2 regions of the Streptomyces sp. NPDC091972 genome follow, and region 2 is predicted to be linked to the other one. Evidence: predicted binding sites of a transcription regulator. Region 2 holds the regulator's gene; the other holds the start of a gene.

Region 1 (5,677 bases), on a different contig from region 2:
CGCAGCCGCTGGTGGCGGTCGAGGTCTTCCCAGGTGTCGTGATCGGGCGGGCTGGGATTGCGGCGTGCGGTGCCCCAGGCCCAGACACTGGCGGCGAGACCGGCGAAGAGGGGGATGAGCAGCCACAGCAGGGCGCCCATGGCGGTGAGCCTCCTTCGGCGCGCTGAGATGGACGGGTCGGCAGAATTCAGGCGGTCAGTTGCTTGGTCGCCCCGCCGGAGATGGCGATCTTGCGGGGTTTGGCGTGCGCGGCGAGCGGGATGCGCAGAGTGAGGACACCGTTGTCGTAGGCGGCCTCGGCGGCCGCGGTGTCCAAGGCGTCCGACAGGGCCAGGCGGCGGGTGAATCGCCCGGAGGGCCGCTCGGTGAGTACGGGGCGGGCGTCGGCCGGGATGGGGGAGGGCCGCTCGGCGGTCAGGGTCAGCGTGTGCCGCTCCGTGGTCAGTTCGATGGTGGAGCGGTCCATGCCGGGCAGGTCGAACTGCACGTAGAGCGCTGCCTCGTCGCGCCAGGCATCCGCGGCGATGACGGTGCCTGCCGGGGCGGCGGTCGTGAGCTGTTGCGTGAGCCGGTCGAGATCGCCCAGAACGCCCGTGCGCGCAAGCATGTCCAACTTCTTCCTTTCTGCAGGCGGCCGCAGCGACTGCGGCCCAACGATCGAGCGCGTCTATTTCTATAACCCGACTGGAGACTTACTGACAAGTACCCGCTACATGAAGTTGACAGTGATGGACTCAATCTCCTACTCCTGCTGTGAGTGATCGGTGCGTCGGCGTCATGGCCGCCATCACGGCGGTCGGCTCGTCGACGCACGTGAGTGTCCGAAGGGGAGGCCCGCTGGTGACGGTGCTGGCCCTGGCCTGGGTGTTCGGCGCGTATGCGCTGGCGGACGGCGCGATGCTCATTGCTGGGGCGTGGCGGCGCCGGCGTGAGCCCCGACCCGCCGCGGCGTGGGCGGCGGCCGGTGCCCTGGGGGTGGTGGCCGGACTGATCACGGCTCTGTGGTCGGGGCTGACGGCCCTGGTGCTGGTGGGCATGGCAGGTGCCTGGGCCATCGGGACGGGCTGCCTCGAACTGTGGGTCGCCACGCGGCTGCGTCGTGAACTGCGACATGCGTGGTGGTGGCGGGCTTCGGCCGTCGCATCGGTGGCGGCGGGCGCGCTGCTGTGGCTGCGCCCGAACGTCGGAGCGGTGGCCATCAGCCTGGTCCTGGGTGTGTATGCGCTGGTCGCGGGCGGCCTGTGGCTGGCTGCGGCCTGGCGGGAGTACCGCACCGGAAACGGTGAGCGGTCCTGGACCAGGCCGGCGTCCGGTGCCCGTATGGCCCACTGACGTGTCCCCGGAATCAACCAGGTCCGGCGCGCCTCAGGCCCGTGTGTCTGAGGCCCGCCATGGATGTCGGAAGGCAGGTGGGCGTCGTGACGCGGCTGTACGTCAACGGCTGCGATCTGGTGGTGCGTCTGCCGTGGCGGTGGGCGCCGGCGGCGCGCTGCCGCAGCGTGCGGCTGCCACTCGAGTGCGTGGAGGAGGTCCGCGTGGAGTCGCACTGGTGGCGCGCGGTGCGCCCGCGGCCCGGGCGCCGTTACCGCTTCCGCCCGGGCCGTTGGTGCGTGGGTGAGATGGAGCATGGCAGGGGCCGGGACTTCGCTGCCCTGCGCGCCCGGGGACCGGTACTCATCGTGACGGCCCCTGGTCGCGACACCTTTACCCGGCTGGTCGTGTCCACCCGCGACCCGGAGGTCGACGCGGCCTGGCTGCGGCAGGCCGTCGCCCGGAACAGGGACAAAAAGTTGAGCTTAAGCTTGTCAACTTTCCGGCGTAGTGCTATATCAGAAGCAGAGCGGATCGGATGTGGGAACGACGTGAAGGAGGGATGACAGATGCTGATGCGTACGGATCCCTTCCGCGAGCTTGACCGGCTCGTCGAGCGGGTCTGGGGCACGGCAGCGCACCCGGCAGGCATGGCGCTGGACGCATGGCGTGAGGGCGACACGTTCTTCGTGGAGCTGGATCTGCCGGGAGTGGACGCGGAGTCGATCGATCTCGATGTCGAGCGCAACGTCCTGACGGTGAAGGCCGAACGCAAGCCGGCGTACGGCGAGAACACCGAGACGGTGGTCACCGAGCGGCCCGCGGGGACGTTCAGCAGGCAGCTGTTCCTCGGCGAGACCCTCGACACCGAAAAGATCGAAGCCTCCTACGAGGCGGGTGTGCTGAGGCTGCGGATCCCGGTCGCCGAGCAGGCCAAGCCTCGCAAGATCGCCATCAGCGGCGGCAGCGATCGCAAGGCGCTGGGCGGCTGACGCGACGGTGAGTCCATCTCCTCAAGGGCCTCGGACGTGAGTCCGAGGCCCTGACGCCGTCTCCGCCCGCTCTGCTGCCTGGGTGCGCGGGAACCGGCCCTGCTGTCGCGCATGCCGAGCGCCGTTCACCGCGATCGAGTCCGGTCGTCTCGCCTCCCGGCTCGCGCGGGCGACCGGCGTCAGGGTTATCGCCACGCAGGCCGCGACAGTGTCCAGTCTCGGAAGATCGGAGCACGTCGGCCGCGCCGACCGAAGTGCGCGTCGGCGAACACGGCGAGCCCGGCATCAGGGGCCGGCAGGCTTCAGGATCCGGGCGACCGTTCCGGCTCCCCGCCGTCGGCATCGAACACCTTGATGAAGGTGGCGCCGCACCGGCAGCGGGAGTGTTCGACCAGTTCGCCGTCGGCCGACACGCTCAGCCCCTGGCTGAGCCGCACATGCACATGATCACCCATGAGGAGCTGCCTTCCTTGACCTCGTCCGGTCCGGTCATCGTGGAGGCCGCCCGCGCGGAACGACAATGCCGCAGCTCACACATCAGAGCGCGCCCGCCGTCAGCCGTCCCGCGTCCCGGCTACTGCTTCGGTGACCGTGACCGGGCGGCTGGCGGGCACCGAAGCGGCTCCACCCGGGGAAACCCCCGCGATATCAGCCCCCTTTTGCCGTCGCCCGACGCGGAGGGCCCTTCGTCGGCGGGGCACAGGGGCCGAACCGCAGGCGGCGGCTTGTCCGCAAGCCGGCCGTGGTGTTAAAGAAGAGTTGGCACTCGCGCGCCGCGAGTGCCAACGGCTGGGTCGGGTGACGTAACTCGTGCGGCCGTGAGGGAGACCTCTGCCGTACGGGTGAACGTCGCGGGCGTCACCCCGGTCCGCCGTCATCGACTCACGGATTCGATGCGGAGGAGACCGTACCGATGACTGCGAAGATCATCACGTACGAGGAGGAGGCGCGCCGCGCGCTGGAGCGCGGCATGAACCAGCTCGCGGACGCTGTGAAGGTGACGCTCGGCCCCAAGGGCCGCAATGTCGTCCTGGACAAGAAGTGGGGCGCCCCCACGATCACCAACGACGGTGTCTCCATCGCCAAGGAGATCGAGCTCGAGGACCCGTACGAGAAGATCGGCGCCGAGCTGGTCAAGGAAGTCGCCAAGAAGACGGACGACGTCGCCGGTGACGGCACGACCACCGCGACCGTCCTGGCCCAGGCCCTGGTCCGCGAGGGTCTGCGCAACATCGCGGCCGGCGCCAACCCGATGGCGCTGAAGCGCGGTATCGACAAGGCCGTCGAGGCCGTCTCCGCGGCCGTGCTGAACGAGGCCAAGGAGCTGGAGACCAAGGAGGAGATCGCCAACACCGCGGCCGTCTCGGCGGGCGGCGACCGGATGATCGGTGAGCTGATCGCCGAGGCCATGGACAAGGTCGGCAAGGAAGGCGTCATCACCGTCGAGGAGTCCAACACCTTCGGCCTGGAGCTGGAACTCACCGAGGGCATGCGCTTGGACAAGGGCTACATCTCGCCCTACTTCGTCACCGACACCGAACGCATGGAAGCTGCCCTGGAAGACCCGTACATCCTGCTGGTCGGCTCCAAGGTCGCCGCCGTGAAGGACCTGCTGCCACTGCTGGAGCAGGTGACGCGGGAGAGTCGGCCGCTGCTGATCATCGCTGAGGACGTCGAGGGCGAGGCTCTGGCGACCCTGGTCGTCAACAAGATCCGCGGCACCTTCAAGTCCGTCGCCGTCAAGGCCCCGGGCTTCGGCGACCGCCGTAAGGCCATGCTCGGCGACATCGCGGTCCTCACCGGCGCCACGGTGGTCTCCGACGAGGTCGGGCTGAAGCTGGAGCACGCCGGCCTGGACGTACTGGGTCGCGCCCGCAAGGTGGTCGTCACCAAGGACGACACCACCATCGTCGAGGGCGCCGGTGACGGCGCCGCGATCGAGGGGCGGGTGAAGCAGATCCGCGCCGAGATCGACCGCTCCGACTCCGACTACGACCGCGAGAAGCTCCAGGAGCGCCTGGCCAAGCTCGCCGGAGGAGTGGCCGTGATCAAGGCAGGTGCGGCCACCGAAGTCGAGCTCAAGGAGCGCAAGCACCGCATCGAGGACGCCGTGCGCAACGCCAAGGCCGCCGTGGAGGAAGGCATCGTCGCCGGCGGCGGGGTGGCCTTGCTGCACGCGTCGGAGACGGCGTTCGAGAAGGTGGACGCGGACCAGGAGGAGTGGACCGGCGTGGAGATGGTGCGGCGCGCTCTGAGCGCTCCGCTGAAGCAGATCGCCCACAACGCCGGACTCGAAGGCGGTGTTGTGGCGGAGAAGGTCCGTTCCCTGCCTGTCGGCCACGGTCTGAACGCTGCGACCGGCGAGTACGTCGACATGCTGGCCGCCGGCATCATCGACCCGGCGAAGGTGACCCGCTCCGCCCTCCAGAACGCCGCTTCCATCGCCGGCCTGTTCCTCACCACGGAGGCGGTCATCGCCGAGAAGCCCGAGGAAAAGGAAACGGCCTCGGCCGGAGCCGGCGCCGACTTCTGATCGGTACGCTCCGCGGACGGACCGAACGGGTGCCGGCGGCCGCAACCGCCGACTGCCGGCGCCCGTGGTCACCCGAGCCCTCGACGGCGGCACGCACCTGGTCTTCGTCGGTGACGTCCTGCACCGGCAGCGGACAGGAGAAGCGCGCCGACCGGGCGGGGAGGCCTCGCACAGCGCCTGTGCTGCCGTGTCGACGTCGCGGCCGAGGGCTCGACCTGCGAGGTCGCCCACGCCGGGAGGGCCTCCCCACGCCCGCGCCGTCCACAGCCGTACGAAGGCGACCCGCCTGCTCTTCGTAGGAGACCACTCCGACCGACAAGGAACCGCCACACCCCAGCGGAAAGACCATCCGCAGCGCGCACCACCAGCCGATGCACACCGCCATCGGCCCCCGATACCGGCGGTCGTCCGCCGGCGGCCAGTCACGGAGGACGCCATGCGCATGCACTGGGACGCCTTCCTCACCGCGGTCCAAGAGCGCGGCGAATACCCCACCCGGGATGAGGCAGAACGAGCCTCCCGGGTCGTCATGGCCCTGCTCGGCGCTCATCTGGTGGGCGAGGTGCGCGCCGAACTGGCCACCCGGCTCCCCGAAACGATGGCCTTCGTCCTGCTCAACCCCCTCCAGGCGCACGAGCCCCTGCCACCCGAGCGGTTCATCCGGGCAACCGCGGCCTGGATCGAAGGCGCCACGGAGGCAACCGCCACATGGGACGTCAGCGCCGTCCTCAGCGTCGTGGCCGACATCGCGGGCGAGGACCTGATGAACCGCATCCTGCTCCAGCTCCCACCGGGCTACGACCTGCTCTTCGGACACCCGCAACCGAACTGACTCCGCCGT
Region 2 (5,677 bases):
CTTGGCTGGGCGCGGGCGGCCACGACGGGCCCTCGGCCGTTCGACCCGCCCGCAGGCCTGCTACGGCGCCGTGACGAAGTCGATCAGTTCCTCCACCCGGCCGAGCAGCTCCGGCTCCAGGTCCTTGTAGGAGTTCACCCGCTTCAGGATCGCCTGCCACACCGCGCCCGTGTTCTCCGACGGCCAGCCCAGAGCCCTGCACACGCCTGTCTTCCAGTCCTGGCCGTGCGGGACGCGGGGCCACGCCTCGATGCCCAGGGACGACGGCTTCACCGCCTCCCAGATGTCGATGTACGGGTGGCCGACGACCAGGGCGTGTTCGCTGGTCACCGAGGCCGCGATGCGGGACTCCTTGCTGCCCGGCACCAGGTGGTCCACCAGGACGCCGAGGCGCGCGTCCGGACCCGGCGCGAACTCGGCCACGATCGCCGGCAGGTCGTCCACGCCCTCCAGGTACTCCACGACCACGCCCTCGATGCGCAGGTCGTCGCCCCAGACCTTCTCCACCAGTTCCGCGTCGTGCCGGCCCTCGACGTAGATGCGGCCGGCGCGGGCCACGCGTGCGCGTGCGCCGGGGGCGGCCACCGAGCCGGACGCGGTACGGGACGGTCGTACGGGAGCGGCGGCGGACGGCCGGACCAGGGTCACCACCCGGCCCTCCAGGAGGAAGCCGCGGGGCTCCAGCGGGAACACCCGGTGCTTGCCGAAGCGGTCCTCCAGGGTCACCGTGCCCGCCTCGCAGCGGATCACCGCGCCGCAGAAGCCGGTCCCGGGCTCCTCGACCACCAGGCCGGGCTCGGCGGGCACCTCCGGCACCGGCTTGGGCTTCTTCCACGGAGGGGTCAGGTCGGCGGAGTACTGGCGCATTCGGATGACGATAGGAGAACCGCGTGGGGGATCACCACGACACGCCGAAGCGTGCCGCCAGCACGTCCCGCTGGGCCCGCACGAACGCCGCGTCCACCACCGCTCCGTGACCGGGCACGTACCGCGCGTCCTCGCCGCCCAGCTCCAGCAGCCGGTCCAGCGCGGCGGGCCAGTGCCGCGGCACGGCGTCCGGGCCCGCCTGCGGTTCGCCGGACTCCTCGACCAGGTCGCCGCAGAAGACGACCTCCGGGGTGCCGGGGACGAGGACGGCGAGGTCGTGGGCCGTGTGGCCGGGGCCGACGTTCGCCAGCAGGACCTGGCGGCCGCCGCCGAGGTCGAGCGTCCACTCGCCCGAGACGTGGTGCCGGGGCGCGACGAGCGCGTCCACCGCCTCGTCGGCCGCCTCCGGGTCCAGTCCGTTGCGCACCGCGTCCGCCCGCAGTTCCGCCCGGCCCAGCCGCCCCGTCAGCACCGTCTCCACGCCCACCGCGCCGAACACCTCCGCCCCCGCGAACGCCGCCGCACCGAAGACATGGTCGAAGTGGGGGTGGGTGAGCGCGAGATGGGTCACACGGTGGCCGGCCAGTTCCCCGGCCTGCGCGCGCAGCCGGGCGCCCTCCGCGAGACCGGAGCCCGCGTCGACCAACAGGGCCGTGCCCTCGCCGATCACCAGGCCCGCCGTACAGTCCCAGGTGGGCAGCCGGCACCGCCCCACCCCGGTCGCGACCCGCTCCCACCCGAGCTCTTCCCAAGTCACCGTCATACCGCGACGCTAGCCGTACGACCCGTCACGCCGGGACCAGCCTTGCCCAGGGAGTACCCCACCGCCGTACACTGGCCCGGGAGCGTTGGCACTCGGACGGACAGAGTGCCAGGCGAGACGCCAAGGGAACGACCTCTGGAGGTGCGCGCGATGCTGAGTGAACGCAGGCTTCAGGTGTTGCGCGCCATCGTCCAGGACTACGTCGGCACCGAGGAGCCCGTCGGGTCGAAGGCCCTGACCGAGCGGCACAACCTCGGAGTCTCCCCGGCCACCGTGCGCAACGACATGGCGGTCCTGGAGGAGGAAGGGTTCATCGCCCAGCCGCACACCAGTGCCGGGCGGATCCCGACCGACAAGGGCTACCGGCTGTTCGTCGACAAGCTGGCGGGCGTCAAGCCGATGACCGCGCCCGAGCGGCGCGCGATCCAGAACTTCCTCGACGGCGCCGTGGACCTCGACGACGTGGTGGCGCGGACCGTGCGGCTGCTCGCGCAGCTGACCCGGCAGGTCGCCGTCGTGCAGTACCCCTCCCTCACCCGCTCGACCGTGCGGCACGTGGAGCTGCTCTCGCTCGCCCCCGCACGCGTGATGCTGGTGCTGATCACCGACACCGGCCGGGTCGAGCAGCGCATGGTCGACTGCCCGGCCCCCTTCGGGGAGGCCTCGCTGGCCGATCTGCGGGCGCGTCTCAACAGCCGGGTCGCGGGGCGCAGGTTCACCGACGTGCCCCAGCTGGTCGAGGACCTGCCCGAGGGCTTCGACGTCGAGGACCGGGGTACGGTCTCCACAGTGCTCTCCACTCTCCTGGAGACGCTCGTCGAGGAGAACGAGGAGCGGCTGATGATCGGCGGCACCGCCAATCTCACCCGCTTCGGACATGACTTTCCCCTCACGATCCGGCCCGTCCTGGAGGCGCTGGAGGAGCAGGTCGTGCTCCTCAAGTTGCTTGGCGAGGCCGGGGATTCGGGCATGACCGTCCGTATCGGTCATGAGAACGCCTACGAGGGACTCAACTCCACTTCGGTGGTGTCGGTCGGCTACGGTTCGGGCGGCGAGGCAGTCGCCAAGCTCGGCGTGGTCGGACCGACCCGCATGGATTACCCGGGAACGATGGGAGCGGTACGCGCAGTGGCACGGTACGTCGGACAGATCCTGGCGGAGTCGTAAGTGGCCACGGACTACTACGCCGTTCTCGGCGTGCGCCGCGACGCGTCGCAGGATGAGATCAAGAAGGCGTTCCGCCGGCTCGCGCGCGAGCTGCACCCGGACGTCAACCCGGATCCCAAGACCCAGGAGCGGTTCAAGGAGATCAACGCCGCCTACGAGGTGCTGTCGGACCCGCAGAAGAAGCAGGTCTACGACCTCGGCGGCGACCCGCTCTCGCAGGCGGGCGGCGGTGGCGCGGGCGGCTTCGGCGCCGGTGGGTTCGGGAACTTCTCGGACATCATGGACGCGTTCTTCGGCACGGCCTCGCAGCGGGGCCCGCGCTCGCGGACCCGGCGCGGCCAAGACGCGATGATCCGGCTGGAGATCGAACTCGACGAGGCGGCCTTCGGCACCACGAAGGACATCCAGGTCGACACGGCGATCGTCTGCACCACCTGCAACGGTGAGGGCGCGGCGCCCGGGACCTCCGCCCAGACGTGTGACATGTGCCGCGGCCGCGGTGAGGTGTCGCAGGTGACGCGGTCCTTCCTGGGCCAGGTCATGACGTCCCGCCCCTGCCCGCAGTGCCAGGGCTTCGGCACCGTCGTCCCGACGCCGTGCCCGGAGTGCGCCGGCGACGGCCGGGTCCGCTCGCGCCGCACGCTCACCGTGAAGATCCCGGCCGGTGTGGACAACGGCACGCGGATCCAGCTCGCGGGCGAGGGCGAGGTCGGCCCCGGCGGCGGTCCCGCCGGTGACCTCTACGTCGAGATCCACGAGCTCCCGCACTCGCAGTTCCAGCGGCGTGGCGACGACCTGCACTGCACGGTCACGCTCCCGATGACGGCGGCGTCCCTCGGCACCAAGGTCCCGCTGGAGACGCTCGACGGCATGGAGGAGGTCGACATCCGCCCGGGCACCCAGTCCGGCCAGTCGATCCCGCTGCACGGCCGGGGCGTCACGCACCTGCGCGGCGGCGGCCGGGGCGACCTCATCGTCCACGTCGAGGTCCAGACCCCGACCAAGCTGGACCCGGAGCAGGAACGCCTCCTGCGCGAGCTGGCCAAGCTGCGCGGCGAGGAACGCCCCACGGGGCAGTTCCAGCCGGGGCAGCAGGGGCTGTTCTCGCGGCTGAAGGACGCCTTCAACGGGCGTACCTGAGCCGTGGGGCGGGCGTAGCTGAGCCGTCCCAAGGTCGGATTCGGACTTGTTCGGAGGACGTGACAACATGCCGTCATGTCCTCCGCACTGACCGATCTCTGCCCGCTTCCGATCGTGCAGGCCCCCATGGCGGGCGGCGTCTCCGTGCCGCGGCTCGCCGCCGCCGTGTCCGAGGCGGGAGGGCTCGGCTTCCTCGCCGCCGGGTACAAGACGGCCGACGGGATGTACCAGGAGATCAAGCAGCTTCGCGGGCTGACCGGACGCCCCTTCGGCGTGAACCTCTTCATGCCGCAGCCCGAGTACGCCGACCCGGCGGCCGTCGAGGTCTACGCCCACCAGCTGGCCGGTGAGGCCACCTGGTACGACACCGAGCTCGGCGACCGCGACAGCGGCCGGGACGACGGGTACGACACCAAGCTCGCCGTACTCCTCGACAACCCCGTGCCGGTGGTCTCCTTCCACTTCGGTGTCCCGAGCAGCGACGCCCTGGAGTCGCTGCGCCGCGTCGGCACCTTCACCCTCGTCACCGCGACCACCCCCGAAGAGGCCCTCGCCGTGCAGTACGCGGGCGCCGACGCGGTCATCGCGCAGGGCGTCGAGGCCGGCGGACACCAGGGCACCCACCGCGACCTCCCCGAGCAGGACGGCTCAGGGCTCGGCCTCCTCTCCCTGGTCACCCAGATCCGCGAGACGGTCGGCATCCCGGTCGTCGCCGCCGGCGGCATCATGCGCGGCAGCCAGATCGCCGCCGTCCTCGCCGCCGGCGCGAGCGCGGCCCAGCTCGGCACGGCCTTCCTCGCCGCGCACGAGTCCGGCGCCCACGACGTGCACAAGCAGGCGCTGACCAACCCCCTCTACGTCCGCACCGAGTTGACCCGCGCCTTCTCCGGCAGACCGGCCCGCGGCCTGGTCAACCGCTTCCTGCGCGAGCACGGGCCGTACGCCCCCGCCGCCTACCCCGAGGTGCACCACCTGACCGCCCCGCTCCGCAAGGCCGCCGCCAAGGCCGGTGACGCCCAGGGCATGGCGCTGTGGGCGGGCCAGGGGCACCGGCTGGCACGCGAACTGCCCGCCGGGCAGCTCGTGGAGATACTCGCGGCCGAACTCGAGGCCGCCAGGACAGCGTTGTCGGGCAAGGGGGACCTGCGATGACCGCACCGGTGTTCGTGGTCGAGCACTTCGACACAGGCGACGGCGGCCGGTACGTCCTCGACGGCCCCGAAGGCCGCCACGCCGTCTCCGTGAAGCGGCTCCAGCCCGGCGAGGACGTCATCCTCACCGACGGCGTCGGACGCCGGGCCGACTGCGTGGTGCTCGCCGCCGAGGGCAAGGACCGGCTGGTCGTCCGGCTCGACTCGGTGAGCGAGGAACCCCAGGCGCAGCCCCGGATCACCGTCGTCCAGGCGCTCCCCAAGGGCGACCGCGGTGAACTCGCCGTCGAGACCATGACGGAGGTCGGCGTGGACGCCGTCGTGCCCTGGCAGGCGGCCCGCTGCATCACCCAGTGGAAGGGCGACCGGGGTCTGAAGGCGCTCGGCAAGTGGCGGGCCACCGCCCGCGAGGCCGGCAAGCAGTCCCGCCGGGTCCGCTTCCCGGAGATCGCGGACGCGGCGAGCACCAAGCAGGTTGCCGCACTTCTCGCCAAAGCCGACTTCGCCGCCGTGCTCCACTCCGACTTCGAACGCGGCAGCGCGCCGCTGGCCACCGCCGAACTCCCCGACCGGGGTGAGATCGTGCTGG

The links. The regulator HrcA, encoded in region 2, represses chaperone genes, less so after heat shock. The targets are predictions, from matches to a motif close to TTNGCACTCNGNNNNNCNGAGTGCNAA.
Region 1: groL (chaperonin GroEL) is a predicted target of HrcA. The motif match lies at 3,063-3,089, and genes of this name have one in related genera.

What each region holds. Positions count from the first base shown of each region.
Region 1 is NZ_JBIVSV010000001.1:1,038,627-1,044,303, forward strand. Features, by position in the region: gene ACIQJT_RS04910 (hypothetical protein) at 1-140, opposite strand, end outside; gene ACIQJT_RS04915 (Hsp20/alpha crystallin family protein) at 188-607, opposite strand; gene ACIQJT_RS04920 (DUF308 domain-containing protein) at 778-1,332, shown strand; gene ACIQJT_RS04925 (Hsp20/alpha crystallin family protein) at 1,881-2,303, shown strand; gene ACIQJT_RS04930 (hypothetical protein) at 2,606-2,758, opposite strand; gene groL (chaperonin GroEL) at 3,217-4,836, shown strand; gene ACIQJT_RS04940 (DUF2267 domain-containing protein) at 5,273-5,668, shown strand.
Region 2 is NZ_JBIVSV010000002.1:259,084-264,760, reverse strand. Features, by position in the region: gene ACIQJT_RS06505 (DUF3097 domain-containing protein) at 61-867, opposite strand; gene ACIQJT_RS06500 (MBL fold metallo-hydrolase) at 899-1,630, opposite strand; gene hrcA (heat-inducible transcriptional repressor HrcA) at 1,781-2,797, shown strand; gene dnaJ (molecular chaperone DnaJ) at 2,798-3,937, shown strand; gene ACIQJT_RS06485 (nitronate monooxygenase) at 4,013-5,089, shown strand; gene ACIQJT_RS06480 (16S rRNA (uracil(1498)-N(3))-methyltransferase) at 5,086-5,677, shown strand, end outside.